4 regions of the Rhizobium binxianense genome follow, and region 2 is predicted to be linked to each of the others. Evidence: predicted binding sites of a transcription regulator. Region 2 holds the regulator's gene; each other region holds the start of a gene.
The links. The regulator PhoB, encoded in region 2, activates phosphate uptake and scavenging genes when phosphate is short. The targets are predictions, from matches to a motif close to TGTCATNNANCTGTCAT.
Positions count from the first base shown of each region.

Region 1: the regulator PhoB is predicted to act here: its motif matches at 2,008-2,024, upstream of PO860_RS19295 (DUF2794 domain-containing protein).
Region 3: the regulator PhoB is predicted to act here: its motif matches at 5,816-5,832, upstream of PO860_RS09385 (esterase-like activity of phytase family protein).
Region 4: the regulator PhoB is predicted to act here: its motif matches at 4,466-4,482, upstream of PO860_RS19750 (DUF1868 domain-containing protein).

Region 1 is NZ_CP118713.1:3,928,851-3,936,451, reverse strand. It holds gene acnA (aconitate hydratase AcnA) at 1-788, shown strand, start outside; gene PO860_RS19300 (DUF1223 domain-containing protein) at 1,022-1,762, shown strand; gene PO860_RS19295 (DUF2794 domain-containing protein) at 2,048-2,449, shown strand; gene PO860_RS19290 (GNAT family N-acetyltransferase) at 2,456-3,013, opposite strand; gene PO860_RS19285 (Bax inhibitor-1/YccA family protein) at 3,123-3,851, opposite strand; gene PO860_RS19280 (ABC transporter permease) at 4,032-6,575, opposite strand; gene PO860_RS19275 (ABC transporter ATP-binding protein) at 6,572-7,279, opposite strand; gene PO860_RS19270 (arylesterase) at 7,351-7,601, shown strand, end outside.
Region 2 is NZ_CP118713.1:169,585-177,185, forward strand. It holds gene PO860_RS00840 (substrate-binding domain-containing protein) at 1-117, shown strand, start outside; gene pstC (phosphate ABC transporter permease subunit PstC) at 281-1,762, shown strand; gene pstA (phosphate ABC transporter permease PstA) at 1,759-3,081, shown strand; gene pstB (phosphate ABC transporter ATP-binding protein PstB) at 3,097-3,912, shown strand; gene phoU (phosphate signaling complex protein PhoU) at 3,957-4,670, shown strand; gene phoB (phosphate regulon transcriptional regulator PhoB) at 4,828-5,511, shown strand; gene PO860_RS00870 (GcrA family cell cycle regulator) at 5,823-6,356, opposite strand; gene PO860_RS00875 (aspartate aminotransferase family protein) at 6,781-7,601, shown strand, end outside.
Region 3 is NZ_CP118713.1:1,877,379-1,884,979, forward strand. It holds gene pyrG (CTP synthase) at 1-718, opposite strand, end outside; gene secG (preprotein translocase subunit SecG) at 863-1,387, opposite strand; gene tpiA (triose-phosphate isomerase) at 1,507-2,277, opposite strand; gene PO860_RS09370 (hypothetical protein) at 2,225-2,449, shown strand; gene PO860_RS09375 (alpha/beta hydrolase) at 2,488-3,387, opposite strand; gene parE (DNA topoisomerase IV subunit B) at 3,607-5,706, shown strand; gene PO860_RS09385 (esterase-like activity of phytase family protein) at 5,908-7,047, shown strand; gene PO860_RS09390 (AI-2E family transporter) at 7,163-7,601, shown strand, end outside.
Region 4 is NZ_CP118713.1:4,028,151-4,035,751, reverse strand. It holds gene PO860_RS19775 (MFS transporter) at 1-170, shown strand, start outside; gene ispG (flavodoxin-dependent (E)-4-hydroxy-3-methylbut-2-enyl-diphosphate synthase) at 267-1,517, shown strand; gene hisC (histidinol-phosphate transaminase) at 1,533-2,594, shown strand; gene PO860_RS19760 (polyprenyl synthetase family protein) at 2,623-3,537, opposite strand; gene mtgA (monofunctional biosynthetic peptidoglycan transglycosylase) at 3,673-4,410, shown strand; gene PO860_RS19750 (DUF1868 domain-containing protein) at 4,534-5,256, shown strand; gene PO860_RS19745 (glutathione S-transferase family protein) at 5,270-5,917, shown strand; gene rpmF (50S ribosomal protein L32) at 6,073-6,258, shown strand; gene PO860_RS19735 (hypothetical protein) at 6,507-6,914, shown strand; gene phaR (polyhydroxyalkanoate synthesis repressor PhaR) at 6,909-7,481, opposite strand.

The sequences.
Region 1 (7,601 bases), 800 kb from region 2:
CCTGGGACGACAATTCGACCTATGTTCAGAACCCGCCCTACTTCGTCGGCATGGGTAAGAAGGGCACTGGCGTTTCCGACATCAAGGGCGCCCGCGTTCTCGGCCTGTTCGGCGACAAGATCACCACCGACCATATTTCCCCGGCCGGTTCGATCAAGGCGGCATCGCCGGCAGGCGCCTACCTGCTCGGCCACGAGGTTGCCGTTGCCGACTTCAACCAGTACGGTACGCGTCGCGGCAACCATGAAGTGATGATGCGCGGCACCTTTGCCAATATCCGCATCCGCAACCACATGCTCGGCCCGAACGGCAAGGAAGGCGGCTACACCATCCACTACCCGTCGAAGGAAGAGACCTCGATCTACGACGCGGCGATGCAGTACAAGGCCGAGGGCGTGCCGCTGGTGATCTTCGCCGGTGTCGAATATGGCAACGGCTCTTCCCGCGACTGGGCTGCCAAGGGTACCAACCTGCTCGGCGTCAAGGCGGTGGTCGCCCAGTCCTTCGAGCGTATCCATCGCTCGAACCTGGTCGGCATGGGCATCATTCCCTTCGTCTTCGAAGAGGGCACGACCTGGCAGAGCCTCGGCCTCAAGGGCGACGAACTCGTCACCATCGAAGGTCTGGAAAAGATCAAGCCGCGCGAGAAGAAGATCGCCAAGATCACCTATGGCGACGGCACCGTGAAGGAAGTTCCGCTGCTGTCGCGCGTCGATACGCTCGACGAGGTGGTCTACCTCAACAATGGCGGCATCCTGCAGACGGTTCTGCGCGATCTCGCTGCCTGATTTTTAAGAGACTCGACTGATAATGGCCGCCGGAGAGCAGTTTCCGGCGGCTTTTCTTTGCGGCGACAGTAATTTGGCCAGCTCACGATGATTTGTTTTCCGCGGGTTCCGGCAGCGCTGCGTCTCACCCGTTCGTGACTTTTCGTTTGGACCCGGAAGGATTATTCGTACGTTCATATGTCAGAGCCTCCGGTTCCAACACGCCGTCGGCGCTGAAAAAGAGGTGCAGGTGAATGTCCCCCCGTTTTTTGATTCCGCTGATCGCCGGCGTTGTTCTCTCAGGCCCCTTGCAGGCCGAAGACGGCACGCCGAAAGGTGTCGTCGAACTGTTCACGGCGCAGGGCTGCTCTTCCTGTCCTCCGGCTGATGCCGCTTTCCGCAAGCTGGTGAACCAGGGCGATGTCATCGCGCTCGCCTATCATGTCGATTACTGGAACTATCTCGGCTGGGCCGATACGCTGAGCTCCAAGGAAAACACCGAGCGGCAATACGGCTATGCCAGAACGATGGGCCGCAGCAACGTCTACACGCCGCAGGCCATCGTCAACGGGCGCGGCCATCTGGCCGGCGCTGATCTCAACGGCATCAACGGCAAGATCGACACCTATAGCAGCGAAGGCAACGGGCTGACCGTCCCGATCAGCGCGGCGATGCGCGGCGACGAGCTGGAGATCAAGATCGGCGCGGGGCAGGGCAAAGCCAATGTCGTGATGGTCTATTTCGACAAGGAAAAGACGATCGACGTCGAAAAAGGCGAAAACAGCGGGAAGAAGATCTCCTATCTGCACAGCGTCACCAATGTCGAAACGGTCGGTATGTGGGACGGCAAGGCGACCAGTCTGACGCTGCCGGCGAGCGTCCTGCAGCGGCCGCAGCTCGAAGGCTGCGCGATCCTGCTACAATCGGCGACCGACAACGGCGATCCGGCTGCGATCCTTGGCGCGACCGTGGTGATGGCTGGAAAAAACATCTGAGATTTCATCCGGTTGCGGATGAAGTACCGGGCGGCCCGGCTGAGCGTATTCGGGGCTGGGGTTAAGGTCGATACGCTCCGCCGGGCCCTTTGGCGCGCTGGCGCCAAACCGGGGATTCATAATTCTCCTGCAAATGAGGCGCTGTTTTGACTGAAATGCGGCGCTGCAGAGAAAGCGTTAGCGCTATCAGGTGCGGCCGAATGTGACGGGCGGTACTCTTGCAATTTGCGGCGGGTCGGGCACACTGTCACTCTCCTGTCACAAGCGGAGGCCTTGGGAGACCTGATGACAGATCAGCCGGATTTGCGACACGGCGAAAGCCGTTCCGTCGACAATAGTTCCTCAGTCGTCGTCGATCTCAGGGAATACAAACAAAGCAAGGACCCGCTTCCGGTGACTTTTCATCGGCGCGAACTGGACGCGATCCTGTGGATCTACGGCCGCATGGTCGGCGACGGCGAATGGCGCGACTACGCCATCGATCACCTGAAGGACAAGGCGGTCTTCTCCGTCTTCAAGCGCTCCGGCGAAATGCCGCTCTTCCGCATCGAGAAAAATCCGAAGATGGCGGCCAAGCAGGGCGCCTATTCGGTGATCAATATCCATGGCACGATCCTGAAGCGCGGTCACGAGCTGAATCAGGTGCTGAAGGTGTTCGACAAGGCCCTGAAGCTCGTCGACAAGTAGGCCGTATCAGCCGGCAAACAGCGTGCCGGGATAGGTGGACGGATCCGGAGCGGTTGTCATGCCCTCGCCGAGGGCGCGCTGCATGAACATCGTATCCAGCCAACGGCCGTGCTTGTAGCCGGTGCCCCTCATCAGCCCAACCTCCACGAAGCCTGCCTTGAGATGAAGCGCGATCGAGGCAGGGCTGGCACCGCCGATGACGGCGGTCATTTGACGGAAACCGAGATCGGTGCAGCGGTTGATCAGCTCGGCTATCAACAGTTTGCCGATGCCGCGTCCGCGCGCCTCAGGGGCCAGATAGATCGAATCCTCGACCATCCAGCGATAGGCGGGGCGCGTGCGAAAGGCCGAGGCGTAGGCATAGCCGAGCAGACCTCCATCGGCATCGACGGCGGCGATATAAGGATAGCGCTGGCTGACGATCGCCGAAAAACGCTGCGTCATCTCGGCCTCGGAGGGCGGCACTATCTCATAGCTCGCCACGCCGTTCAGGACGGATTCGCGATAGATATCGGCAATGGCGGGAATGTCGGCTTGCGAGGCATCGCGCAGGAGGAAGGACATTTCGGCGGCTGGTCCATCGGAATGAGCGGGCTTACCTAAAACCACTGCTGCGAAACCGGCGCAACAAAAAAGGCGGCCGAAGCCGCCTTTTCGATCTCAGCGTGCCTGCTTATTTGCGATTGCCCATGAACTGCAGCAGGAACATGAAGAGGTTGATGAAGTCGAGATAGAGCGTCAGTGCGCCCATGATCGCCTTGCGGCCGGCGACAGCGACGTCATCGGCTTCCAGGTACAGTTCCTTGATCCGCTGTGTGTCGTAGGCGGTGAGGCCTGCGAAGATCAGAACGCCGAGAACCGAGATCGCGAACTGCACGGCCGACGAAGCCAGGAAGATGTTGACCAGCGATGCGATGATCAGGCCGAAGAGACCCATGATCAGGAACGAGCCCATCGCCGACAGGTCACGCTTCGTCGTGTAGCCGTAAAGCGACAGCGCGCCGAAGGAGGCGGCGGTGACGAAGAAGGTCTGCACGACGCTCTGGCCGGTGTAGATCAGGAAGATCGACGAGAGCGACAGGCCGACAAGCGCGGCATAGATCGCGAACGTCGTCTGGGCGGCGCTCACCGTCATGCTATGGATCCGGAAGCTCAGGAAGAACACCAGAGCCAGCGGCGCCAGAATGACCACCCACTTCAGCGGGCTCACATAGATCGCCTGGCCGAAAGCGGTCAGTTCGCCGTTGGCGAAAGCGAATTGGAACGACAGATATGCGGCCACACCGGTGATCGCCAGACCCAGCGCCATCAGGTTGTAGACCTTGAGCATATAAGCGCGCAGGCCTTGATCAATCATCTCGCCGGTCTGAGCGCGGCTTTGATAGTTACGAAGATCAGCCATAGTTTCCTCTTACAAGCTCCGATGGAGATACGGTGTCGGGGTTTTCGACCCGGGCGCCGCTGCGGAGCTCCAGCATGCCTGCGGATAATATGAGGCTTTCGCCCCTCGCAAACAAGAGCCTTGCGAGGGCTCGGCCGGTTAAATCGCCGTAAGGTGAAGGGTTTGGGTGCCGCTGCCGGCTCAAAGCTCGCGCAAGACAGGTGCCGCTTTCTGCCCGAGGATGCGCCAGGTGCCGATCAGGCCGATGCCGACGGTCAGGACGAGCGCGGTCACCAGCGTCAGCCCCGCGACGTCGGGCAGAAAGGCCGAGGGCAGGCGCATGATGCGGGCGACGATGAACCAGGCGGCGACGCCGCCGGCGATCAGCGCGAAGATTGCGGTTGCGAGCCCGAGGATCAGATATTCGTAGCTGAAGGCGCGGATCAGCATGGCGCGCGTGGCGCCGAGCGTCTTCAGCACCACCGCGTCATGGGTGCGCGCCCGGTTTCCGGCGGCAAGCGCGCCGGCAAGGACGAGGATCGAGGCGATGAGGGCGACGGAGGCTGCGGCGCGGATCGCGGTCGCCAGCTGCGCGACCAGCTGATTGACGATATCGATCGCATCCTTGACGCGCACACTGGTGATCGTCGGATAGGTGTTGGTGACGGATTTCAGGATCGCCGCATCTTCGGCCGGTGTCGAGGAGGGATCGGTCAGGGTCGCCAGCCAGGCATGCGGGGCGCCGCGGAAGGTGTTCGGCGAGAAGACCATGACGAAATTGATCGACAGCGATTCCCATTGGACGCGGCGCAGATTGGCGATCTTCGCGGTGATATTGCGGCCGAGCACGTTGACGGTCACCTTGTCGCCGATCTTGAGGCCGAGTTCATGGGCCTCTTCCGAGGAGAAGGAGACGAGCGGCTCGCCGCTGTAATCCTTGTCCCACCAGCTGCCTTCGGTGAGGGCGGCGTTTTCAGGCAGAGTGTTGGCATAGGTGATGCCGCGGTCGCCGTTCAGCACCCAGCGGCCGGCCGCCGGCACGTCCATCTTGGTGACGTCCTCGCCGTTGAAGGCGACGATCCGGCCGCGCAGCATCGGCACTTCGACGAGCTTTCCCTGCGGCGCCTGCGCCTGGACGAGATCGCGGAAGGCGTCGACCTCGGCGCTCTGGATATCGACGAAGAAGAAGTTCGGCGCACCCTCGTTCATGCGGCCGGTCAGCTGCTGGCGCAGGTTCCCGTCGATCAGGGTCAGCGTCACCAGCAACGCCAGGCCAAGGCCGAGCGAGAGCACGACCGAGGGCGTCAGTGCGCCGGGGCGGTGGATGTTGCCGATCGCAAGCCGCAGCGCCGGCGAATTGACGCGCGGGCTGCGGCGCGCAAGCCAGGCGATCGCTGCTGCGACGAGGCGCAGGACGACGAAGGCGAAGACGATCGCGCCGACGAAGACGACGGCGATGAAGCGGTCATAGGCGGTGAGGACGGCGAGGCCGGCGAGAGCGGCCATGAACAGCGCGGCAAGCAGGATATAGGGCCAGGACGGCAGGCGGCGGGCTTCGAAGCCCTGCTCGCGAAAGAGTGCGGTCGCCGGCACTTCGCGGGCATGGCCGAGCGGCAGGATGGCGAAGGCCAGCGTCGTCAGGATGCCGAAGAGCGTCGCAAGCAGCAGGGCGCCGGGATAAAGGGTCGGCGTGGTCGAGACCGGCAGGAATTGCGCCAGGAACTGCGCGGCGAAGATCGGCGACAGGGCGCCGATGATCAGACCGATCAGGATGCCGCCAAGCGCGATGATAGCGATCTGGAAGAGATAGATCAGCACGACGACCTGCGCCGGCGCGCCGAGACATTTGAAGGTGGCGATGGTGGTGCGTTTGGCATCGAGGAAGGCGCGCACGGCATTGGCGACGCCGACGCCGCCGACGATCAGCGCGGTGAGACCGACCAACGTCAGGAACTGCGAGAAACGGGTGATGTTTTCGGTGAGCGAGGGTGCGGCGCGGTCGCTGGTGCGGATCGCCCAGCCGGCGGAGGGGAATTCCTTGGCGGCACGCGCCTGGATGCCCGACATCGCGGCCTTGTTTTCCAGCCGGATCTTATAGGCATGCTCGACCAGGCTTCCCGTCTGGATCAGCCCGGAGGCTTCGAGCGCCCGGCGGCTGACGAGCAGGCGCGGCGCAAAGCCGAAACCTTCCGACAGCGCATCCGGCTCGGTTTTAACAGTGCCTGTTACGCTGAGCTTGACATTGCCGAGCAGCAATTCGTCGCCGACCGCAAGGCCGAGCCGATCGAGAAGCAGCGGCGCTGCGACCGCGCCATAGGTGCCGCCCTGGCCTGAAAGCAGGGCTGCGAGCGGATAGTTCGGCTCGGCGACGAACTTGCCGTAGAGCGGGTAGGCGTCGTCGACCGCCTTGACCTCGACCAGCGCCTGGTCGGAACCGTCAGGCTTGCGGGCCATCGAGCGCAGGCCCGTCGAGACCGACACCGTGCCCAGGCCTTCGAGGAAACCCAACTCCTCAGGCGTGGCTTCGCGGTTGTTGAGCTCGAAGCGGACGTCGCCCGCCAGCAGTTCCTGCCCCTGCGAGGCGATCGTGTCGGTGATCGACTGCGAAACGGAATTGACGGCGGCGATCGCGCCGGTGCCGAGGGCGATGCAGGCCAGGAAAATGTAGAAGCCGCGGATGCCGCCGCGCAGCTCGCGCAGCGCCAGGCGAAAAGCGAGCGACACGCGCGGTGTGATGATCCTCATGCGATCGCCGCCTCGCTGCGGCGGGCGGCGCTGTCGCCTTCGATCCTGCCGGAACGGACGCGGATCTGGCGCGAGCAGCGGTTGGCAAGCGAGACGTCGTGGGTGACGAGAAGCAGGGTCATGCCGCGTTCTGCCTGCTTGGCGAACAGAAGGTCGGCGATCTGGCGGCCGGTCTCGGTGTCGAGATTACCGGTGGGCTCGTCGGCGATCAGCAAAGCGGGCGAGGGGGCGAGCGCCCTGGCGATCGCCACGCGCTGCTGTTCGCCGCCGGAAAGCTGACCGGGATAATGGTTCAGCCGTTCACCGAGGCCGACCGAATTCAGCTCGCGATGGGCGATCTCGAAGGCGTTGCCGACATTGGCGAGTTCCAGCGGCACGGCGACGTTCTCCAGCGCTGTCATATTGGCGATCAGGTGGAAGGACTGGAAGACGATGCCGATGTTGCGGCCGCGGAAATCCGCCACCTGATCCTCGCTCAGCGCGTGGAGCGGCGTGTCGTTGATGTTGATTTCGCCGCTGTCGAGCTTCTCCAGACCGGCAAGCACCATCAGCAGGGTGGACTTGCCGGAACCGGACGGGCCGACGATGCCGACGGATTCGCCGGCCGCGACATCGAGATCGATGCCCTTCAGCACATGGACGGAGGCGGCCGCACTGCCAAGGGTGAGATCGGCACCCTTCAACTCGATGATGGTTTTTGCCAACAGAAATCGCCCTATATAATCCGTAATCGAATGGCCGCATAACAGCACTTCGCCAATCTAGGGAAGCCAGGATGAGATTTAAAGTTGCCGCGCTTCAATTCACCGTCATCGCCGTTTCGCTGATCTTTGCCGCTGCAGCCAATGCCCGGACGATCAATCTCGTCGGTTTTGGGGACAGTTTGATGGCGGGCTATCAGCTGCCGCCCGGCGACGGTTTTCCGGAAAAGCTGCAGGCGGCCCTGAAGGCAAAGGGTCTCGACGTCACCATTGCCAATGCCGGGGTCTCCGGCGACACGACGACGGCAGGTCTTGCGCGCATCGA
Region 2 (7,601 bases):
GTATCCGACCAGATGATCGGCCCTGACGGCCCGCTCGCCGAGTACGGCCTCGTCGCCGCTCCGGATGCCGAGCGCGAAGCGATCCGCAAGGACGTCGAAGCCGGTAAGGCTATGTAATGACTTTGCCGGCGCGGCGCCTTCAGGCCCGCGCCGGCATTGCCTTATCCCCGCGCACCGATGTTTTCGGTGCTGCAGGGTGAATTCATTCCGCATGATTGGAAGCTGAAGGCGGCTGATGAAGCTGCCGGGCTTTGGGGGCTACGGCCTGGGGACGTAACGAATGAGCACATCCATCATACTTTTGTGCCTTGTGGTGATCGGTGCCGCCGCCTATCTGGTCGCGCGCAGCCGGGCCACGGCGCTTGCCGGCGGCAGATCCTCGGCATTGCACTCACGGCCGGCCTATTACGGCGCCTATGCGGCGATCTGGGCGGTTCTTCCGGCCCTCATCGTCCTCTGCGTCTGGCTGTCGGTCAGCCCCGGCATCATCCAATCCTCCGTTCGCGGCGCCTTTCCTGCCGACGTCAAGGCGCAAGCCGCCGTCGAGCAGGATCTCGGCTATTCCATGGTGGCGACGGTCGCCCGCGGCCTGACGATGCTGACCGCGGATGAAACCGCAGCGGTCGCCGGCGATCCGGCGGCACTCCAGGCCAAGCTCAGCGAAAAGGGTGTGCCGCTTGCTGGCCAGCCCCAGCCTTACATGCTCGACGCCGCCAAGAAGCTCAATGCCATGAGCATGACGAGCCGGCTGGCGATGACGGCTGTTGTCTTCATTCTGGCTGTCGCAGGCGCCTTCTATGCGCTGCGCGCCATTGCCCCGCGCTTCCGCGCCCGCAACCGGGTCGAGCGCGTCATGCTTTGGGGCCTGCTGCTCGCCTCTTCGATCGCCATTCTGACGACGATCGGCATCGTGCTTTCGATGCTGTCGGAAGCCGCGCGCTTCTTTGCCGCCGTTCCCGCCGCCGACTTCTTCTTCGGCACCGTCTGGGATCCGCGTTTTGCCGGTGCCGGCAGTTCGTCCTTCGGTCAGTTCGGCCTGATCCCGCTGTTGCTCGGCACGCTTTATATCGGCCTGGTCGCCATGCTGGTCGCCGTGCCGGTCGGTCTCTTTGCCGCCATCTACATGGCCGAATACGCCTCGCCGAAGGTGCGCGGCGTCGCCAAACCGCTGCTCGAAGTGCTCGCCGGCATTCCGACGATCGTCTACGGCTTCTTTGCCCTCGTCACCGTCGGCCCGTTCCTGCGCGATTTCTCGGCTCAGGTCAGCGGCCTGCTCTCCGGCAGCTACACCAACTTCATTCAGGCGCAGAGCGTTCTGACCGCCGGTATCGTCATGGGCATCATGCTGATTCCCTACGTCTCCTCGCTGTCGGACGACATCATCACCGCCGTGCCGCGGGCCCTGCGTGACGGTTCGCTCGGTCTCGGCGCCACCCGCTCCGAAACCATCAAGAAAGTGGTCTTGCCGGCCGCTCTTCCCGGCATCGTCGGCGCATTGCTGATGACGGCCTCGCGCGCCATCGGCGAAACCATGATCGTCGTGCTGGCCGCCGGTGTCGCCGCCCGCATCCAGATCAACCCCTTCGAGCCGATGACGACGGTGACCGTCAAGATCGTCAACCAGCTGACGGGCGACCTCGAGTTCACCTCGCCGCAGACCCTGGTTGCCTTCGCCCTTGGCATCACGCTGTTCTGCATCACGCTTTGCCTCAACATCTATGCGCTCTACATCGTGCGCAAATACCGGGAGCAGTACGAATGACGGATATTGTTTCTCCCACATCAGGCGTCACCGTCTCTAAGGCGCCTGCGCGCCGCGATATCGGCATCAAGCGCCGCTACGCCGCCGAGCGCCGGTTCCAGGCCTATGGCATCGCCGCCATCACCTTCGGTCTCGTCTTCCTGTTCATCCTGCTGTGGACGGTGATCGGCAAGGGCTACACCGCCTTCCAGCAGACGGCGATCACGCTGCCGATCGAATTCACCGAGAAGACGATCGACCCCGACAATAAGCGAGCGACCGACCCCTCGGTTCTGGTCGCCGCCAACTATCCGGTTCTCCTGCGCGACGCGATCGTCAAGCAGCTGAACATCAATGCCGCAAGCCGCCCTGACGTGCGCGATGCAACCGCTATGCTCTCCAAGGGTGCGCCGATCCAGCTGCGTGATATGGTGATCGCCGATCCGTCGATCATCGGCAAAACAGTCAATGTTACCGTGCTCGCCGACGCCAATGTCGACAGCGCCAGCAAGGGCCAGATCGATCTTAAGGTCGATGAGAAGAACCGCAAGGTCAACGACAAGCAGGTTGCCTGGATGAACGAGCTGAAGGCGAGCGGCGCTCTCCACAAGCAGTTCAACACTGGCCTCTTCGTCAACGGCAATTCCAGCCGTCCGGAGGCCGCCGGCCTCGGCGTCGCCCTCATCGGTTCGCTCTACCTGATGCTGATCGTGCTCGTGCTCGCTCTGCCGATCGGTGTTGCCGCCTCGATCTATCTCGAGGAGTTTGCGCCGAAGAATAAGCTGACGGATCTGATCGAGGTCAACATCAACAACCTCGCCGCCGTCCCTTCGATCGTATACGGCCTGCTCGGTCTGTCCGTCTTCATCAACTTCATCGGCCTGCCGCGCTCGGCCTCGCTGGTCGGCGGCCTGGTGCTGACGCTGATGACCCTGCCGACGATCATCATCGCGACGCGCGCAGCACTTCGCGCCGTGCCGCCGTCGATCCGCGCCGCAGCCCTTGGCCTCGGCGCCTCGAAGATGCAGATGGTGTTCCACCATGTTCTGCCGCTCGCCATGCCCGGCATCCTCACCGGCACGATCATCGGCCTGGCGCACGCGCTCGGCGAAACCGCGCCGCTGCTTTTGATCGGCATGGTCGCCTTCGTCGCCAACGCGCCGACCACACCGCTCGATCCCTCGACGGCCCTGCCCGTGCAGGTCTATATGTGGGCCAACGAGGCCGAACGTGCCTTCGTCGAGCGGACTTCGGGTGCCATCATCGTCCTGCTCCTGTTCCTGATCGTCATGAACATGGGCGCCATCCTCTTGCGTCGTCGCTTCGAGCGCCGCTGGTAAACGGAGTTAAACATCATGAACATGTTGACGGAAGCTGCAGTTGAAAAGGCGCTGGATCACAAGATGAGCAACGTCCCGTATAAGATGATCGGAAAGGATGTCTCTGTTTACTATGGCGAGAAGCGCGCGCTTTTCGACGTGAACCTGAACATCCGCGAAAACACCGTAACCGCGCTGATCGGCCCTTCGGGCTGCGGCAAGTCGACCTTCCTGCGGAGCCTCAACCGCATGAACGACACGATCGACGGCTGCCGCGTCACCGGCAAGATCACGCTTGATACCGACGATATCTATGATCCCGATATCGACGTCGTCGAACTTCGCGCCCGCGTCGGCATGGTCTTCCAGAAGCCGAATCCGTTCCCGAAGACGATCTATGAAAACGTCTCTTACGGCCCGCGCATCCATGGCCTGGCCAAGTCGAAAGCCGATCTCGACCAGATCGTCGAGACCAGCCTGCAGCGCGCCGGTCTCTGGAACGAAGTCAAGGACCGCGTGCATGAATCCGGCACGGGTCTTTCGGGCGGCCAGCAGCAGCGCCTCTGCATAGCACGCGCCGTCGCCGTCAGCCCTGAAGTCATCCTGATGGACGAGCCCTGCTCGGCGCTCGACCCGATCGCCACCGCCAAGGTCGAAGAGCTGATCCACGAACTGCGCGAGAACTACACGATCGTCATCGTCACCCACTCCATGCAGCAGGCCGCGCGCGTCTCGCAGCGCACCGCCATGTTCCACCTCGGCAATCTCGTCGAGGAGAACGACACCGACAAGATGTTCACCAATCCCGACGATCCGCGCACCCAGGACTACATCATGGGTCGCTTCGGCTGATTTTGGCGTCACCAAGCCTTTCCGTTATTCGAGGATAAAGCCCCATGGCATCGACACATATTTATTCTGCCTATGATGATGATCTGAAGTTCCTCTCCAGGCGGATTTCCGAAATGGGTGGCCTGGCCGAACAGATGGTCGCCGAATCCGTGCGGGCACTGGTCAACGGCGATACCGCGCTGGCGCAGAAGGTCATCTCCGACGATGTGATCCTCGATCACGCCGAACGCGAAATCGGCGACAAGGCGATCGTCACCATCGCCCGCCGCCAGCCGATGGCTGCGGACCTGCGTGAGATCATGGGTTCGATCCGCATCGCCGCCGATCTCGAACGCGTCGGCGACCTCGGCAAGAACACCGCCAAGCGCGTCATCGCCGTCCAAAGCACCGGCGTTCCCCGCAAGCTCGCCCGCGGCCTCGAGCATCTGTCCGAGCTGGCGCTCGTCCAGCTCAAGGAAGTGCTCGACGTCTACACGACGCGCGCCGCCGACAAGGCGAATGCCATCCGCGAGCGCGACAACGAGATCGACGCGATGTACACCTCGCTGTTCCGCGAGCTCCTGACCTACATGATGGAAGACCCGCGCAACATCACCAGCTGCACGCATCTTCTCTTCTGCGCCAAGAACATCGAGCGCATCGGCGACCACGCCACCAACATCGCCGAGACGATCTATTACATGGCGACCGGCGCGCAGCCGGAAGGCGATCGTCCGAAGGACGACAGCGCCAACACCGTCGGCGCGGTTACGGAATAATCGCCCGGACAGCCCGGGCCAGTCGCCCGGACCAGTCAATTGCATGCGCGCCCGTCCGGGCGCGCAAAGAGGTCGCAGCCTAGTTTGTGAATTTGCGCAGGATGCATTGCTTAAATCACCCCCGGTTTAAGGATCATGCGCGAGGAGACCGAGACGCATGATCCCGAGAGTTGCAGTTGTTGAAGACGAAGAAGCCCTGAGCGTGCTTCTTCGCTACAATCTCGAAGCGGAAGGCTTCGAGGTCGATACCATCCTTCGTGGCGACGAAGCCGAAATGCGGCTTCAGGAGCGCACGCCCGATCTTCTGATCCTCGATTGGATGCTGCCCGGCGTATCCGGCATCGAGCTCTGCCGGCGCCTGCGCATGCGGCCGGAAACCGAGCGCCTGCCGATCATCATGCTGACGGCGCGCGGCGAAGAGAGCGAGCGCGTCCGCGGGCTGTCGACGGGGGCCGACGATTACGTCGTCAAGCCCTTCTCGACCCCCGAGCTGGTTGCCCGCGTCAAGGCGATGCTGCGCCGCGCCCGCCCCGAGGTGCTGTCGACGGTGCTGAAATGCGGCGATATCGAGCTCGACCGCGAAACCCATCGCGTCCATCGCAAGAGCCGTGAAGTCCGCCTCGGCCCCACCGAATTCCGCCTGCTGGAATTCCTGATGTCGTCGCCGGGCCGGGTCTTCTCCCGCTCGCAGCTTCTCGACGGCGTCTGGGGCCACGACATCTATGTCGACGAACGCACCGTCGACGTCCATGTCGGCCGGCTGCGCAAGGCGCTGAATTTCTCCAACATGCAGGACGTCATCCGCACCGTCCGCGGCGCCGGTTATTCGATGGAAGCCTGAGGGCTGCGTCACTACAGCTCGGCCGACGGCTCTTTCGTCATGCTCGGGCTTGTCCCGCTGCTGTCCGGTTCGCGGCGATGGACTGCCCCTCATCCGGCTGCCGCCACCTTCTCCCCGCTCGCGGGGCGAAGGGACCCCGCCGCGACGTCTCCGTTCCCCTTCCTACACCTCTCGTGTGGCACGTCCCCTCGCCCCGTTTACGGGGAGAGGGTTAGGGTGAGGGGCAGCCATAGCCGCAATGAGCGCTTCCATCCACGCATAAAAAAACGGGCCACTCGGCCCGTTTTCTGCATTCTAACGATGTCTGCCGCTCAGCCAGCCCGCGCTGCCGCCCGGCGGCGTTCGTTGACCGGCTGGTAGGCGAGCTTCTGGTGATAGCTGCAATAGGGCGAATTGTCGGGGGATTCGCAGCCGCAGAAGTGGAAGTCGTCCTTCAGCGGATCGCCGACCGGCCACTTGCAGGTGCGTTCGGTCAGTTCCGTCAGGCCGAGGCGGCGCGAAATCGGCACGACCACGTTGCCCCTCGGCACATATTCCATTTCCTCGATCGTTTCGATCTCGATCTCTTCCTTCAGCATCGTTGCGCCCTGCTGGCGGGTAACGGTGCGGGTGGTGACGCGAGAGGCGTAGTTCGGCGCGCGCGGTGCCGCTGTATTGCGCTTCGGCGTTCGCGCCGCGGTGCTGGTGCCGCCGGCCTTGGCACGGCCCGGAAGGCTCAGTCGGTGAACCTTGCCGATAACAGCGTTTCTGCTGACACCGCCAAGTTGCGCCGCGATCTGGCTGGCGCTCAGTCCTTCGGCCCAAAGCTTCTTGAGTTTCTCGACCCGCTCGTCTGTCCAGTTCATGCCCTGTCTCCACCTTTTGCGTTGGTGATGGCAGAATCCCTCACCGTTGTCCCGGGAGCTCCGAAACAAGAAACGCTTGATCAATTTTGGTGACTAGTTCCGCCGCATGCAGTCTAGTAATTGAACTTTAACCTAGTGTGAGGCTGACTCCGTGACAAGAGTCGCATGAATCCGGATGAATCGAATTCGTAGTTTTCCCCAACTTGCTGCCCCTGCGTGGCATTTCTGCAATAATGCCTGTTGAAGACTGAAAATGCCGCTGCACACCCTTGCTGCATGCGCTAAGGGCGCAGTTTTGTTGACATTGCAGCGCGAAAAGGAAATAGTGCCAGTCGCCGCCGCAAGGCGGCATTTTTGATTTTTCGGGCCTGGTTTTCTTAGCCGGAGTCAGTCGCCCCATAACTTTAGATCGGGAGATCGCGCCATGGCTGAAGCCGCGCCGCTTTATGACACCTATTCTCGTGCCCCGCTGCGGTTCGAGCGAGGCGAGGGCGTGTGGCTGATCACCGAAAGCGGCGAGCGATATCTCGATTTCGGCGCCGGCGTCGCCGTCACCTCGGTCGGCCACAGCAATCCGCATGTGGTGGGCGCCCTGAAGGAGCAGGCCGACAAGGTCTGGCACCTCTCCAACATCTATGAGATCCCCGGCCAGGAGCGCCTGGCCAAACGGCTGACGGACGCCACCTTCGCCGACAAGGTGTTCTTCACCAATTCGGGCGCCGAGGCGCTCGAATGCGCGATCAAGACGGCGCGCCGCTATCAGTATTCCAAGGGCCATCCCGAGCGCTTCCATATCATCACCTTCGAGGGCGCCTTCCACGGACGGACGCTGGCGACGATCGCCGCCGGCGGCCAGGAGAAATATCTCGAAGGCTTCGGCCCCAAGGCGCCGGGTTTTGATCAGGTGGCTTTCGGCGATATCGAAGCGGTGCGCGCCGCGATCACCGATGCCACGGCTGCAATCCTGATCGAGCCGGTGCAGGGCGAGGGCGGCGTGCGTCCCGCCACCCCCGAATTCATGAAGGCGCTTCGCCAGATCTGCGACGAACACGGCCTGCTGCTGATCCTCGACGAGGTCCAGACCGGCGTCGGCCGTACCGGCAAGCTCTTCGCCCATGAATGGTCGGGCGTCACCCCCGACATCATGGCGGTCGCCAAGGGCATCGGCGGCGGGTTCCCGCTCGGTGCCTGCCTTGCCACATCAGAGGCTGCCTCCGGCATGAAGGCCGGCACCCATGGCTCGAC
Region 3 (7,601 bases), 1.7 Mb from region 2:
CATCGAGCGCCTGGATGACGGCGGACGGGCGCACGTTGCAGAACAGCGACAGCTTGCGGCGCTCGGCCTCCGGAATTTCGCGGTCGGCGCGCACCAGCAGGATATCGGGATGAATGCCGAGTGCCTGCAACTCCTTGACCGAATGCTGGGTCGGCTTGGTCTTCAGCTCGCCGGCCGCCGGAATATAGGGCATCAGCGTCAGGTGGACGTAGACGGCGGTGCCACGCGGCAGATCGTTGCCGAGCTGGCGGATCGCCTCCATGAACGGCATCGCTTCGATATCGCCGACCGTGCCGCCGATCTCGCAGATGACGAAGTCGTAGTCGTCATTGCCCTCGATAACGAAATCCTTGATCTCGTTGGTGACGTGCGGAATGACCTGCACCGTCGCGCCGAGATAGTCGCCGCGCCGCTCCTTGTCGATGATGTTCTTGTAGATGCGGCCGGTGGTGATATTGTCGGTCTTGGTCGCCGAACGCCCCGTGAAGCGTTCGTAATGACCGAGATCGAGATCGGTTTCCGCGCCGTCGTCGGTGACGAAGACCTCGCCGTGCTGGGTCGGGCTCATCGTGCCCGGGTCCACGTTCAGATAGGGATCGAGCTTGCGAAGCCGGACCCGATATCCACGGGCCTGCAGCAACGCTCCGAGAGCCGCGGCCGCAATTCCTTTTCCGAGAGAGGAAACCACGCCGCCAGTGATGAATACGTATCGCGCCATGGGATTCACCGGATACCTTTTCAAAAACGATTCCACCAGCCCCAAAAATTCTTTTCCGGAACTTTCGGAGCGTGGCGCAGGAATCTGAACAAAAGAAAACCGGCAGACCCTGGGGCCTGCCGGCGGTTTATGTCGAAGCCCGGTTTATTGTCCCGTCGGGACGCCGGAAGGCTGAGCCGGCGCCGGCGTGGCCGGAGCTGCAGGCGCAGTCGTGGCCGGTGCGATCGTTGCCGGTGCGGTGGCAGCAGGCGCCTGAGTGGCCGGAGCAGCCGCTGCCGGCGCTTGAGCGGCGGGAGCCTGCGGTGCGGGCGTTGCCGCCCCGCTGCTCGGAACGCCGTTGCCGGCCGGCTGGGTTGCCGGAGCCTGCGCGCCGCCGCCAAGCGAATCGAGAATGCCGTTGCCCTGGCCGCCTGTTGCCGGAATGCGGTCGAGAATGTCGCTTGGACGGCCCTCGTAACGCGTCAGTATGCCGAGGCCGAGCGAGGTCAGGAAGAACAGCGTCGCAAGGATCGCGGTGGTGCGCGTCAGCGCGTTGGCCGTGCCGCGGGCCGACATGAAGCCCGAACCGCCGCCGATACCAAGGCCGCCGCCTTCAGAGCGCTGGATGAGCACGACGCCAACAAGGGCGAGCACGATCATGAGATGGATGACAATCAATACTGTCTGCATGGGTCCAGTCCTGCCCGCCTGAAGACGGACATAAATAAGAATTCTGGCGGCTCTTTACATGAGGCTTTCATCTATTCCAAGCCCTTCGGCCCGGAATAAACCGAGGAATAAACAATGCCTCAGGCGAGCAGCGCCTCATAGGCCCGGTAGATGGCGAGGAAGTCGGCCGCTTTCAAGCTCGCTCCGCCGATCAGCGCGCCGTCGACATTGGCGATGCCCATCAGTTCATGGGCATTGGCAGGCTTGACCGAGCCGCCGTAGAGTAGACGCATCTTGCGGCCTTCATCGCCAAAGCGGGCCACAAGCTCTGCCCGCATGAAGGCATGCGCCTTTTCGACATCACCTGCCGTCGGCGTCACTCCGGTGCCGATCGCCCAGATCGGCTCATAAGCGACAACGGTATTTTCGGCCGTCGCGCCATCGGGAACGGAGGCGGAAAGCTGACGTTTGATGACGTCAAGCGCCTGGCCTGTCCGGCGTTCATCCGCCGTCTCGCCGATGCAGATGATCGCCGTCAGCTCTGCGGCGAAGGCCGCCTCCGCCTTGGCGCGCACCAGATGATCCGTTTCGGCATGGTCGGTGCGCCGCTCGGAATGGCCGACGATGACATAGGTGCCGAAACAATCGGCAAGCATCTCGGCCGAGATGTCGCCAGTATGCGCACCGGACGGGTTCTGATGGCAGTCCTGAGCACCGATCGCCAGCGGGCTGTCGGTGCACAGCGCCGTCGCCACGTAGAGCAGCGTCGTCGGCGGGCAGATCAGCGCTTCGACCTTGTCGGCCAGCGGCGAGCGAATACCCTCGGCGATCGCCTTGATCTGATCCAGGGAGGCACGCATGCCATTCATTTTCCAGTTTCCCGCCACAAGCGGGCGCACATCAGGTGTCATGCCGGCCTTCCACAATCTGCTTATGCCTTGGGCAATATCAAAAGCTTGCAGCAAAGAAAAGCATCATGCCCTTGACGTAAGGGGAATCTATGCGATCCCGAGCATATTTCTGCCGAATATCATCCGCTCCAGCACCGCGCGTCCTTTTAGACACGTAAAGGTAGCATTTTGAATTCATGCATCGTGCTTTTCGATTTTCCGGCCGATGCGCTAGCCCGCAAGAATCCAGTTCACCACCCTGCGCCAGTCGATCATCCGGATCGGTGTCCCGTGATTGCCGGTCTGAAACAGCGTGAAACGCGCCGGATATTTTGCCTTGTGCAGGCTTTCGAACAGCGCCTGCTGGTCGGAGGCGGCATAGACCGGGTCACGGCTGCCATGGGCGAACCAGAGCGGCAGCTTCGCCCTGTAGAAGGCGCTCTTGATGAAATCCGGATCGGTGACCCCGCTCATAACAAGCATGCCCTTCAGCCGCTTGACGCTGTCACCATCGCGCGCGATGCCCCAGCAGACCTGGCTGCCCATCGAGGCGCAGGAAAGGATGATCGGCCGGCCGGGCGATTGCGCGTTGGCATAGCGGATCAGACCGGCGATCGCCGCAACACCGCTGCTGTCAAAGCTTTTGACGGTGGGTGAATAATATACGCCGCCATTGCCGGCGACAAGGTTCTTCAGCCGGTTGAAATTGCCGCCGAAGCTGTAGTCGTTGGCGCCGAGCCGCCGGTCACCGTCGCGGCCATGGATGAAAATCACCGTGAAAGCGGCACTCTGAGCCGGTCCCACCCTGGTGACATCGAGCTTGATGCCGTCGAGAGACAGTGTTTCGTCCGCCTGGGTCTTGCGGATGCCGAGCGCCACATATTTCTGCTGCACCCGCTTTTGCGGGATCTGGTCGCGGCCGTTGATATCGCGCATTTCGTCATAGCCGATGACCTCGAAGGCGCCGTCATCGCCCGTCTGCAAGATGGTCTGCTTCGAAAACAGATCGTCTTTGAAAGGCGGCAGCGCATCGGCGGCCCGCGCCGGGGCGGCAGCAGAGAGGACGGCTGCGGACAAGAAAAACGCCGCAATTGCGGTGATGATGGTGCAATGACTTGTGGACATTCGCATTCGGATGGTTCCTGAGGCCTGCCGCCGCTTGCCATTCGGCGCCCGGCAACGCAAATCATTTGGGAAAAGCCCGCCAAGTCAGGCGGTGTCGCGTATAGAGGTGCTTTCTGGCAAAATCTGCCTGATTCGCAAACGTGGCATGAAATGCGGTGATTTTGGGTCGGCGGCGGATACCCGCCCAAACCAGACCCAAGACAGGATGAAGATCTGAACGGCCCCATGGACGATAGCAACGACCTCTTTTCCGGAATGCCCCTCTCTGAAAAACGCGAGGAGGCGCAGAAGCCTGCCGCTGCGGCCGAGCGGCCGCCGATGACAGCTGCGCCCGTCGCCGCCGCAGCACCCCCTGCCGGAGCCTCTGCGCGCCCGGCGCCGGCCGCGTCGAACTCCGATGATTATGGCGCCTCGTCGATCCGCGTCCTCGAAGGCCTCGAGCCGGTGCGCATGCGGCCGGGCATGTATATCGGCGGCACCGATGAAAAGGCGCTGCATCACCTCTTTGCCGAAGTCATCGACAATGCGATGGACGAGGCGGTCGCCGGACACGCCAATTTCATCGAGGTCTATCTCGATCTCGCAGGTTATCTCACCGTCTCCGACAACGGCCGCGGCATCCCGGTAGAGAACCATCCGCAGGTGCCGGGCAAATCGACGCTCGAAGTCATCATGACCAAGCTGCATGCCGGCGGCAAATTCGACGGCAAGGCCTACGAGACCTCCGGCGGCCTGCACGGCGTCGGCGTCTCGGTCGTCAATGCGCTTTCCGACGACCTCGAGGTCGAGGTAGCGCGCAACCGCAAGCTATACCGCCAGCGTTTCTCCCGCGGCCTGCCGCAAGGCGGCCTCGAAGAGCTGGGCGACGTGCACAATCGCCGCGGCACCCGCGTGCGCTTCCATCCCGATCCCCAGATCTTTGGGGATCACATGAAGTTCGATGCCGCCCGCGTCTTCCGCATGGCGCGCTCGAAAGCCTATCTGTTCGGCGGCGTCGAAATCCGCTGGAGCTGCGAGGCGGGCGTGCTGCCCGAAGGCTCCGAGGTGCCTGACAAGGCTGTCTTCCACTTCCCCGGCGGCCTGAAGGACTATCTCCAGGCGACGATGGGCAAGGAGTTCACCGTCACCCGCGAGATCTTCGCCGGCAAGACCGAGAAGGTGAGCGGCCACGGCTCGATGGAATGGGCGATCACCTGGTACGGCGGCGATCCGCAGGTGCATTCCTATTGCAACACCATCCCGACCCCCGAAGGCGGCACGCATGAGGCCGGCCTGCGCATCGCGCTGACCAAGGGCCTGAAGGCCTATGCCGAGCTGACGCAGAACAAGCGCGCCGCCCAGATCACCACCGACGACGTGATGATCTCGGCCGTCGGCATGCTGTCGGTTTTCATCCGCGAGCCGGAATTCGTCGGCCAGACCAAGGACAAGCTCGCAACCGTCGAAGCCCAGCGCATCGTCGAGAATGCGCTCCGCGATCCCTTCGATCACTACCTTGCCGACAATCCGAACGAGTCGGCCAAGCTGCTCGACTGGGTGATCGAGCGCGCCGAGGAGCGCCTGCGCCGCCGCAAGGAAAAGGAAGTCAACCGCAAGACGGCGGTGCGCAAATTGCGCCTGCCCGGCAAGCTCGCCGATTGTTCGCAGAACACCGCCGAAGGCGCCGAACTCTTCATCGTCGAGGGCGATTCGGCAGGCGGTTCGGCCAAGCAGGCGCGCAACCGCGCCAACCAGGCCATTCTGCCGCTGCGCGGCAAGATCCTCAACGTTGCCAGCGCCGGCCGTGAAAAGCTCGGCGCCAACCAGCAGCTCGCCGATCTCATCCAGGCGCTCGGCTGCGGCACGCGCTCGAAATACCGCGACGAAGACCTGCGCTACGAGCGCATCATCGTCATGACCGATGCCGACGTCGACGGCGCCCACATCGCCTCGCTGCTCATCACCTTCTTCTATCAGGAGATGCCGGAGCTGGTGCGCGGCGGCCATCTCTTCCTCGCCGTGCCGCCGCTCTATAAGATCACTCAAGGCTCGAAATCCGCCTATGCCCGCGACGACAACCATCGCGCCGAGCTGATGCAGACGGAGTTCAAGGGCAAGGCCAAGGTCGAGATCAGCCGCTTCAAAGGTCTCGGCGAGATGATGCCCGCCCAGCTCAAGGAAACCACCATGGATCCGTCCAAGCGCACCCTGCTCAAGGTGCTGATCGACGAGGTGGATTTCGAAGGCACCCGCAGCGCCGTCGACGATCTGATGGGCACCAAGCCGGAAGCCCGCTTCCGCTTCATCCAGGAACGCGCGGCCTTTGCGGAGAATCTCGATATTTGACAGATGCTGCGGCGGCGCGCCGACCGGTCTAATGGACATGGGTTGGCGCTCCGCATTTTAGCATTTGCGATTTCACGGAACTGACGAAGAACCGTAACAACTCCGTCAAACAACCGGCGCATGACACGGTCGGCGCGCCTTCCCCTTGAGGGAGGGGCGGCGCCGGTTCGAACCGTTTTCAACCCCACGCCGGATTTTGCCATGACCAAGCGTTTTCTCGCGACTGCCGCTTTCGTTCTCCTGTCCAGCACCGTCACCGTCAGCGCCACGGAAATCGGCGCCAAGTTCGAGACCGCCTGCCCTTTCGGCGATTGCGCCGCCGGCATTTCGCTCTCTTACCTCGGTGAATTCGTCATCCCCACAGGCCACATGGAAAACGGCGTCGAGTTCGGCGGCATATCAGGCCTCGATTTCGATGCCGCCACCGGCCACTATATCGCCATCAGCGACGACCGCTCCGAAAGGGCGCCGGCCCGCTTCTATGAACTCGACGTCGATGTCGACGCGTCGGGTCTCAAGGGGGTTTCGGTCGTCAAGCAGGTCACGCTGAAGGATAAGAACGGCGAGCCCTTCGCCGCCAGGACCGTCGATCCGGAATCGATCCGCCTCGGCAAGGACGGCATCTATTGGGGCAGTGAAGGCGATGGCAAGGCGTTGCTTGCGCCCTTCATCCGCGTCGCTTCGCCGGACGGTTCCTTCGTCCGCGAATTCAAGCTGCCAGAGGGCTATGCGCCGACCGCCGACAAGTCGACCGGCATCCGCGACAATCTCGCCTTCGAGGACCTCGCCGTCGCGCCCTCGGGTGATGTTTTCGTCGGTGTCGAAGCCGCCCTCTATCAGGATGGTCCGAAGCCGTCGCTGGCGACGGGCAGCCTGTCGCGCATCATCCGTTATGATGGCGCCACCGGCGAGCCGAAGGCGCAGTATGTCTATCCGGTCTCGCCGATCCCGCAGGCCGCCGCCAAGGCCGACGGCGGCAACGACAACGGCATGTCGGAAATGCTGGCCCTCGACGATCACCGCCTGCTCGCCGTCGAGCGCAGCTACGCCGAAGGCTTCGGCAATAACGTCAAGATCATGATGATGGATCTCGCAGACGCGACCGACATATCCGCCATCGCCTCACTCGCCAAGAACGACCAGCGCGTCGTCCCCGCCCGCAAGAGCCAGATCCTCGATCTTAGGGCGATCGGCCTCGTCCCCGACAATATCGAGGCCATGTCGCTCGGCAAGGCCAAGGACGGCAGCGACGTTCTCATCCTTGGCTCCGACAACAACTTCTCGCCCGCTCAGAAGACGCAGTTCTACGCCTTCAAGATTCTCAGCCGTCCGCAATCGTAAGACGCTGCATCTGACGGTCGAATAGCGACGCTTTGTATACGCTTTCGGGCTACGCACCTTGAAACCGCGGGGGTGATGGCCCATAACCAGAGTACAAGAAAAAGAAGAGGCGCGCGTGGGTGTATTCGACCGTCAGAAAAGCAATCATGAACCGCGATGGCTCGGATCGTCGGCGCAAACGCGCACGCCGCTGATTCCCTCCATCTCGGCGGCGCGCTGGCTGCTGGTCCTGATCGTCGCGGCCGGCGTCTATTTCTTCTACGGCTTCCTCGTGCCGGTGCTCGCCGCCCTCGTCATCGGTTTTGCCAGCTGGCCGCTCTACCGCCAGCTTCTGGCACGCGTCGGCGGCAATACGACGATCGCCGCGACCATCGCCATCCTCATGATCATCACCTTCCTGGTCATCCCGATCGGGCTTGCGATCACCTATACGACGGGCGAAGTGCGCAACTGGGTTGCCTGGGCAATCCATGCCAACCGCGCCGGCGCCCCGACGCCCGACTGGATCGTCGCCCTGCCTTGGGCAGGCGCCTATCTCGATGAAGTCTGGACAA
Region 4 (7,601 bases), 700 kb from region 2:
CGACCATGGGGTATTCCGGCATGCTGGTTGCGCCGTCCCTCATCGGCTTCGTCGCCGAGCATATCGGTTTTGCGGTGGTTTTCATGGCGCTGCCGGTGCTGCTGCTGGTCGTTCTGCTGTTTTCCAAGCTGGCCCACTATGCCGACGGGGTCTCCGGAGGCGGCCACTGAGCCGCCTCCCAACAAAAGTGATATCGGGGGCGGTTGACAAGAAAGCGGTCATGATCCACCTGAAAGGCACTGTTTTTAGGGGTGAAAAAGCGCTTCATGTCTTCAGCCGCCGATTTTGATCCGAAACCGCGCCGCGCTTCCGTTGCCGTCGATGTCGGCGGCGTCATCGTCGGTGGCGGGGCGCCGGTCGTCGTGCAGTCCATGACGAACACCGATACGGCCGATATCGATTCGACCGTCGCCCAGGTCGCCGCCCTCCACCGGGCGGGCTCGGAGCTGGTGCGCATCACCGTCGACCGCGACGAGAGTGCCGCCGCCGTGCCGAAGATCCGCGAGCGGTTGCTGCGGCTCGGCATGGACGTGCCGCTGATCGGCGACTTTCATTATATCGGCCACAAGCTGCTTGCCGATCATCCCGATTGTGCCGCCGCGCTGGCGAAATACCGCATCAACCCCGGCAATGTCGGCTTCAAGGACAAGAAGGACAAGCAGTTCGCCGAGATCATCGAGATGGCGATCCGCTACGACAAGCCGGTGCGCATCGGCGTCAACTGGGGCTCGCTCGATCAGGATCTCTTGACGGCGCTGATGGACCAGAATGCCGCAGCCGGCTCGCCGCTTTCGGCCCGGCAGGTGACGCGCGAGGCGATCGTGCAGTCGGCGCTGCTCTCGGCAGCCCTTGCCGAAGAAATCGGCCTGCCGCGCAACCGCATCATCCTGTCGGCCAAGGTCAGCCAGGTGCAGGACCTGATCGCCGTCAATTCGATGCTTGCCGAACGCTCCAATCATGCTTTGCATCTCGGTCTGACCGAGGCCGGCATGGGCACCAAGGGCATCGTCGCCTCGTCGGCGGCGATGGGCTTCGTGCTGCAGCACGGCATCGGCGATACGATCCGCGTGTCGCTGACGCCCGAGCCGAACGGCGACCGCACGCGCGAAGTCCAGGTGGCGCAGGAAATCCTGCAGGTCATGGGCTTCCGCCAGTTCATACCTGTCGTTGCCGCCTGTCCCGGCTGCGGGCGCACGACCTCGACGGTGTTCCAGGAGCTTGCCCAGAACATCCAGAACGACATCCGCAAGAACATGCCGGTCTGGCGGGAGAAATATCCCGGCGTCGAAGCGCTGAACGTCGCCGTCATGGGCTGCATCGTCAACGGGCCGGGAGAAAGCAAACATGCCGATATCGGCATTTCGCTCCCCGGCACCGGCGAGACGCCGGCGGCTCCCGTCTTTATCGACGGCCGGAAGGCGCTGACACTGCGCGGCCCCAATATCGCGGCAGATTTTGAGGCGCTTGTCGTCGACTATATCGAGAAGCGCTTCGGTCAGCGCACCGCGGCGGAATGAACGGCAGCGAATTCGATGAGCCGATACTGGTCTGATATCGTCAGCAAGCTTCAGCCCTATGTCGCGGGGGAGCAGCCCCGCATTCCCGGCCTGGTAAAGCTCAACACCAACGAGAATCCCTATGGGCCGTCTCCCCGGGCGCTTGAGGCGATCGGGCAAGCGACGGACGATCGTCTGCGGCTCTATCCCGATCCCGCAGCCACGGAATTGCGCGAGACGATCGCGGCGCGTCACGCTCTGAGGGCGGACGAAGTCTTCGTGGGCAATGGTTCCGACGAGGTTCTAGCGCATGTGTTTCAGGCGCTGCTGAAACACGATCTGCCGCTGCTCTATCCCGACGTGACCTACAGCTTCTATCCGACCTATAGCCTGCTATACGGTATTGAAGCGATCGAGATACCGGTCGATGACAGGTTCCAGATCCGGCTCGCGGATTATGACAGGCCATGCGGCGCGATCATGATTCCCAATCCGAATGCGCCGACCGGCATCGGCCTGCCGCTCGCTGACATCGAGGCGCTTGTCGCCACCCATCCGGATGCGGTCGTCGTGATAGACGAAGCCTATGTCGACTTCGGCGGTGAAAGCGCCATCCCGCTGATTTCCCGATATCCCAACCTGCTTGTCATCCAGACTTTGTCGAAATCCCGCTCGTTTGCGGGCCTGCGCGTCGGTTTCGCGCTGGGGCAGCGGGAACTGATCGAGGCGTTGGTGCGTGTCAAGGACAGCTTCAACTCCTATCCGCTCGATCGCCTGGCGCAGGTCGCCGCGACCGCCGCGATCCAGGACGAAGCATGGTTCGAGACATGCCGGAAGAAGCTCATTGCCAGCCGGGACCATCTCGTTGGGGAACTCGAAGCGCTGGATTTCGAGGTTCTGCCGTCCCAGGCGAATTTCATTTTTGCCAGGCACGAAAGCCGGTCGGGTGCCGCGCTTCTCGCCGCTCTGCGCGAGCGGGACATCCTCGTCCGGCTTTTTGCCAAGCCGCGTATTGCAGATTTCCTGCGCATCAGTATCGGCACCGACGAGGAATGCGCCGGTCTGGTTGCCGCTCTCAAGGCGATATTGGCAGCCTGAGCTGCCCATTTTTCTGAGTCCGGGTCCGTCAGCTCTTCCGGTCGGCGATGAACTGCGCCGCGGCGATGAGGGTCGAGGCGCGGGCGCCGTAGGGGGCAAGCAGCGTCTCGGCATCGGCGACATGCCGGCGGAGCTCGGTCTCGGCCCATTCCATGCCGTGCAGGGCGACGAGCGTTCCTTTGCCGCGGGCCGCATCCTTGCCGGTCGCCTTGCCCATGGTCGCAGCATCAGAGGTCAGGTCGAGGATGTCGTCGGCGAGCTGGAAGGCAAGGCCGATTTTTTCGCCGAAAGCGCGCAGGCGGCGGCGATCTTCCGGCGGACTTGCCGAGATGAGGGCGCCGGCTTCGCAGGCGAAGCGGATCAGCGCGCCTGTTTTCATCGCCTGCAGGCGGATGATGCCGGCCTCGTCAGGGGCCTGTCTTTCCGCCGCGAGATCGAGCGCCTGGCCGCCGGCCATGCCGCCGAGACCGGCGGCGCGGGCAAGGGCCAGCACCAGCGCTGCCTTGCTCGTATCGGGAAGGGCCGTTTCCGGCGCGGCGATGATGTCGAAGGCGTAGGTCAGCAGGCTGTCGCCTGCGAGGATCGCGGTGGCTTCGTCGAATTTGATGTGGACCGTCGGTTTACCGCGGCGCAGATCATCATCGTCCATGGCCGGCAGATCGTCATGCACGAGCGAATAGCAGTGGACGCATTCGAGGGCTGCGCCGACACGAAGGGCCGCCTCGGCGTCACCGCCGAGAAGGGCGGCGCTTTCGACGACCAGAAACGGGCGCAGCCGCTTGCCGCCATTCAGCACGGCGTAGTGCATGGCGCTGCGCAAGGTCTCGGGCCTGGCGATTTCGTCGGAGAGGCTGTTCGGTAAAAGCAATGCGTCGAGCAGCGCCTCGATCTCGCGGGCGTTGTGCTTCAGCCTGGTTTCGAAAGTGACCCGGTTCGCATCCATGGGCGCTGTTTGGCATGGCGCAATGGGGGCTTGCAACGGAATTGTCGATGGCTGCCGCAAGATTTCCCGTGTACTCTGGCATAAGCGCCGCACAGGGGTTATGAGAACGATAGGAGCGAAATCGGGCTGGGGACATTGGATATAGCGCCAGAGATAGAGGACAGCGTCGACGCGCCGGCCGAGCGGCGATGGTTTGGAGACCGGCGTGTGTTGAAACGCATTGTCCTTGCCGTGCTGACCCTGCTGGTCCTTCCCTATGCGCTGATCTTCTTCTACCTGTTGCCCTTCATTCATCCGGTCTCGACGCTGATGCTGCGCGATCTCGTGCTGTTGCGCGGCTATGACCGCAGATGGGTGTCGCTTGATGAGATCGCCCCGGTTCTGGTGCAATCGGTGATGATGTCCGAGGATGGGCAATATTGCTTCCACGGCGGCGTCGACTGGGCCGAGATGCGCATGCTGGTCGAGGATACGCTGAAAGGCCAGGCGACGCGCGGCGGCAGCACCATCCCGATGCAGACGGCGAAGAACCTCTTTCTCTGGAACAGCCGCTCCTTTGTGCGCAAGGCAATGGAGCTTCCTCTGGCCGTCTCCACGGATTTCGTCCTGTCGAAACGGCGGCTGATGGAAATCTACCTCAACATCGCCGAATGGGGTCCCGGCATCTATGGCATCGAGGCGGCGGCCCAGCATCATTTCAAGGTGCCAGCCTCGAAGCTGACGCGGCGCCAGGCGTCGCTGCTTGCGGTCTCGCTGCCGAACCCGATCGATCGCAATGCCGGCAAGCCGGGACGAGGCCTTCGCCGGCTCGCGGGTGTGATCGAGCGGCGGGCACAGGGTTCCGGCGACTACATCAAGTGCATCTATGAGTGATATCAGAACGTGTCGTTAGGAACGGCGCTCCAGATTTTCGAATGGGGGCATCCGCCGTCATCTGACATTCTTGGTTCTGCCATATGGGCGAATGGAGTCTAATCAGAGCCCTCGAGTCGCCCCATGACCGTCACGACGTTTTCTCCCGAGCTTCTCCTTTATTCGAAGACGCACAATCCGAACCCGCCCGCCCATCTCGGCAGCCGTTATCGCAAGGTCGGCGGCTTTCTGCCGGAAGCCGGCAACACCATCGTCTGCCATGCCGAGAAGGGTTCGCCGTCGCAGGCGGTGCTGATCGAGGCGCGGGAGAAATATCTGGCAATGCCGGAGGCTTCGCAGTTCCTGTTCACGCCGATATCAAGCCTTCACATGACGCTTTTCGAAGGTATCATCGAGACCCGGCGCCGGCAGGATTACTGGCCGGGCGATCTCCCGCTCGAGACGCCGATCGATGACATGACCGAGTTGATGGCTGCCAGGCTTGAAGGTTTTACGATGTTCGATCCCTTCAAGGTCGCCATTGTCGAAGCTCGGCCGTCGGGCCTCCTCGTCGACGGGGCGACGGAGAATGACCGCGGGGTTATGCGCGCCTGGCGCAACGCGTTTGCCGACCTTCTCGGCTATCGCCAGCCGAACCATGAGGACTATAAGTTCCACATGACCTTCGCCTATGTGATCGAACGGCTGGAGGACGAAGCCTTGCCGCGCTGGCAGGCGATGCTCGACAACGTGGCCGGGGATATCCGCCGCAAGGCCCCGGTTTTCGAGCTGACGCCGCCGGCATTCTGCGTGTTCGAGGATATGAACCATTTCCACGAACTGTTGATCTTCGATTTCGACACCTGAACGGGAGAAGCCCATGGACAGACCGACGCTCTACATTGCCAATAAGAACTATTCCTCCTGGTCGTTCCGGCCCTGGATGGCGCTGACGGGCGTCGGCATCGATTTCGAGGAAGTCCTGATCCCCTTCGACTATCCGGGCGGCAATCCCGACATCAAGGCGGTATCGCCAAGCGGCAATGTGCCGATCCTACAGCACGGCGCATTGAAGATCTGGGAATCGCTGGCGATCATCGAATATGTCGCCGAGCTTCACCCGGAAGCCGGCCTTCTGCCGAGCGATCGGGCCGCACGAGCGATCGCTCGTTCGGTTTCGATGGAAATGCTCTCGGGGTTTCGGGCGCTGCGCGCCGCCTGCCCGATGAATATCCGCCGGCCCAAGGCCAGGATCGTCTTGCCCGATGGTGTCGACGCCGATGTCAACCGCATCGAGACGGTCTGGCGAGACCTGCTGCAGCAATCCGGCGGGCCGTTTCTCTTTGGCGCATTCAGCGGCGCAGATGCGATGTTTGCGCCTGTCGTCAACCGGTTCGACATCTATGACCTCGTCAACCGGGACGAAACGCTGACCTATATGGAGACCATGAAGGCGCATCCGGCCTGGCGGAAATGGGAAGAGGCGGCACGGGCCGAGCGTTGGATCGTGGCGGAAGACGAAGTTTGAGCCAGGAATCATCGGCGTCGCAAAAAATATGCATGGGGACTGGTCAAGCCCACCCCTTGCATGTATAAGCGCGCCAAATTCCGAAATCGCGACATGTCCGTTTCGGCCGCCAGTCTGGCCGTGGGAATGTTTTGCCCGCAAGTGGAGTAAGAGAAATGGCTGTACCGAAGAGAAAAACAAGCCCGTCCAAGCGCGGTATGCGCCGTTCGGCAGATGCACTGAAGGCTCCGACCTACGTCGAAGACAAGAACTCCGGCGAACTGCGCCGTCCGCACCATATCGACCTGAAGACCGGTATGTATCGCGGCCGCCAGGTTCTGACGCCGAAGGAAAGCGCATAATTTCCCGATCCGGCTTGCCCGATCGAAAGTTTCAAGGCCGGCGTCACGCCGGCCTTTTCTATTCGACGATATAATATTTGCAATGACTTGCGGTCTGGCAGCGGTTTGCGGCAGTATTCTTCCTGCGCGCTCCAGCGGCGCGGTCTTTTCAGACGTGCAATTGATGCTGTAGCCCTTTGAATTTACGCGTCATGATTTCCGAAAATCGAATCCGATTTTTCGGAAATCATGATGCTGGGAGATTGCCGATGATAGCCGCCATGCCCCTGATGATTATCCCGTTTATTCTTTACAATCTGGCGATGCTGGGATTGATGGGCGATGGCGGCATTCCGGCGCTGCAGCACGATGTCATCGTACTGTCGATGATCTCGGGTGCGATCTGGAGCATGGCGCTCGGCGATCTTTTCATCGTCGTCGCCCTTGTCGTGCTGTTCTTCGAAATTCTGAAGGCGACCAGAACCGGCCCCGGCAACCTCATCAACCATATCTTGTCGATGCTGGTGTTCATCGCCTTCCTGGTCGAGTTTCTGCTCGTCCGGGACGCTGCGACGCAGGTATTCTTCATATTGCTGACGATCGCTCTGATCGATGTGATCGGCGGTTTTGCCGTCTCGATCCGGAGCGCCGGGCGGGATGTCTCGATCGGATTATAGGTTGTCGAGTTTGTTCTGAAGGGCGCGGAGCTGTTCCTTCAGCTCATCGATATCCTTGGCCTCGGCCTTGCGGCTTTCCTTGGCAGGCGGCGTCATGAAGGGCGAGAACATCTGCATCGCCTGCTGAAACAGCTCGGTGTTGCGGCGAACCTGGTCCTCGACCATCTGCATCGGCAGTTGCAGATTCTTGCCGAGCGGCGTCTCGCCGAAGGCGCGGTTCACCTGCTCACGCATCTGGGACTGCTGTTCGGTGAAGGCGCGCATCGAATGTTCGAGAAAGCTCGGCACCACCATCTGCATCTGATCGCCGTAATAGGTGATGAGCTGGCGCAGGAAGGAGATCGGGAGCAGGGTGTTGCCGGTCTTCGATTCCTGTTCGAAAATAATCTGGGTCAGCACCGAATGGGTGATGTCATCTCCGCTTTTTGCATCCTGGACGGTAAAATCTTCGCCCCTCTTCACCATCTCCGCCAAGTCTTCCAGCGTGACATAGGTGCTGGTGCCCGTATTGTACAACCGGCGATTGGCGTATTTCTTGATAACGATCTGACCCTCATGCTTCGCCATATCAGTCTCCTGGACCCCCGTCTGAATTATGGATATTCCTCCACTTCAGACTGTAAACGCAAAAGAAGGCCGGTGACAATCTCTTTGTGCGATGCGGCAAACCTTTCACAGAGCAGATGA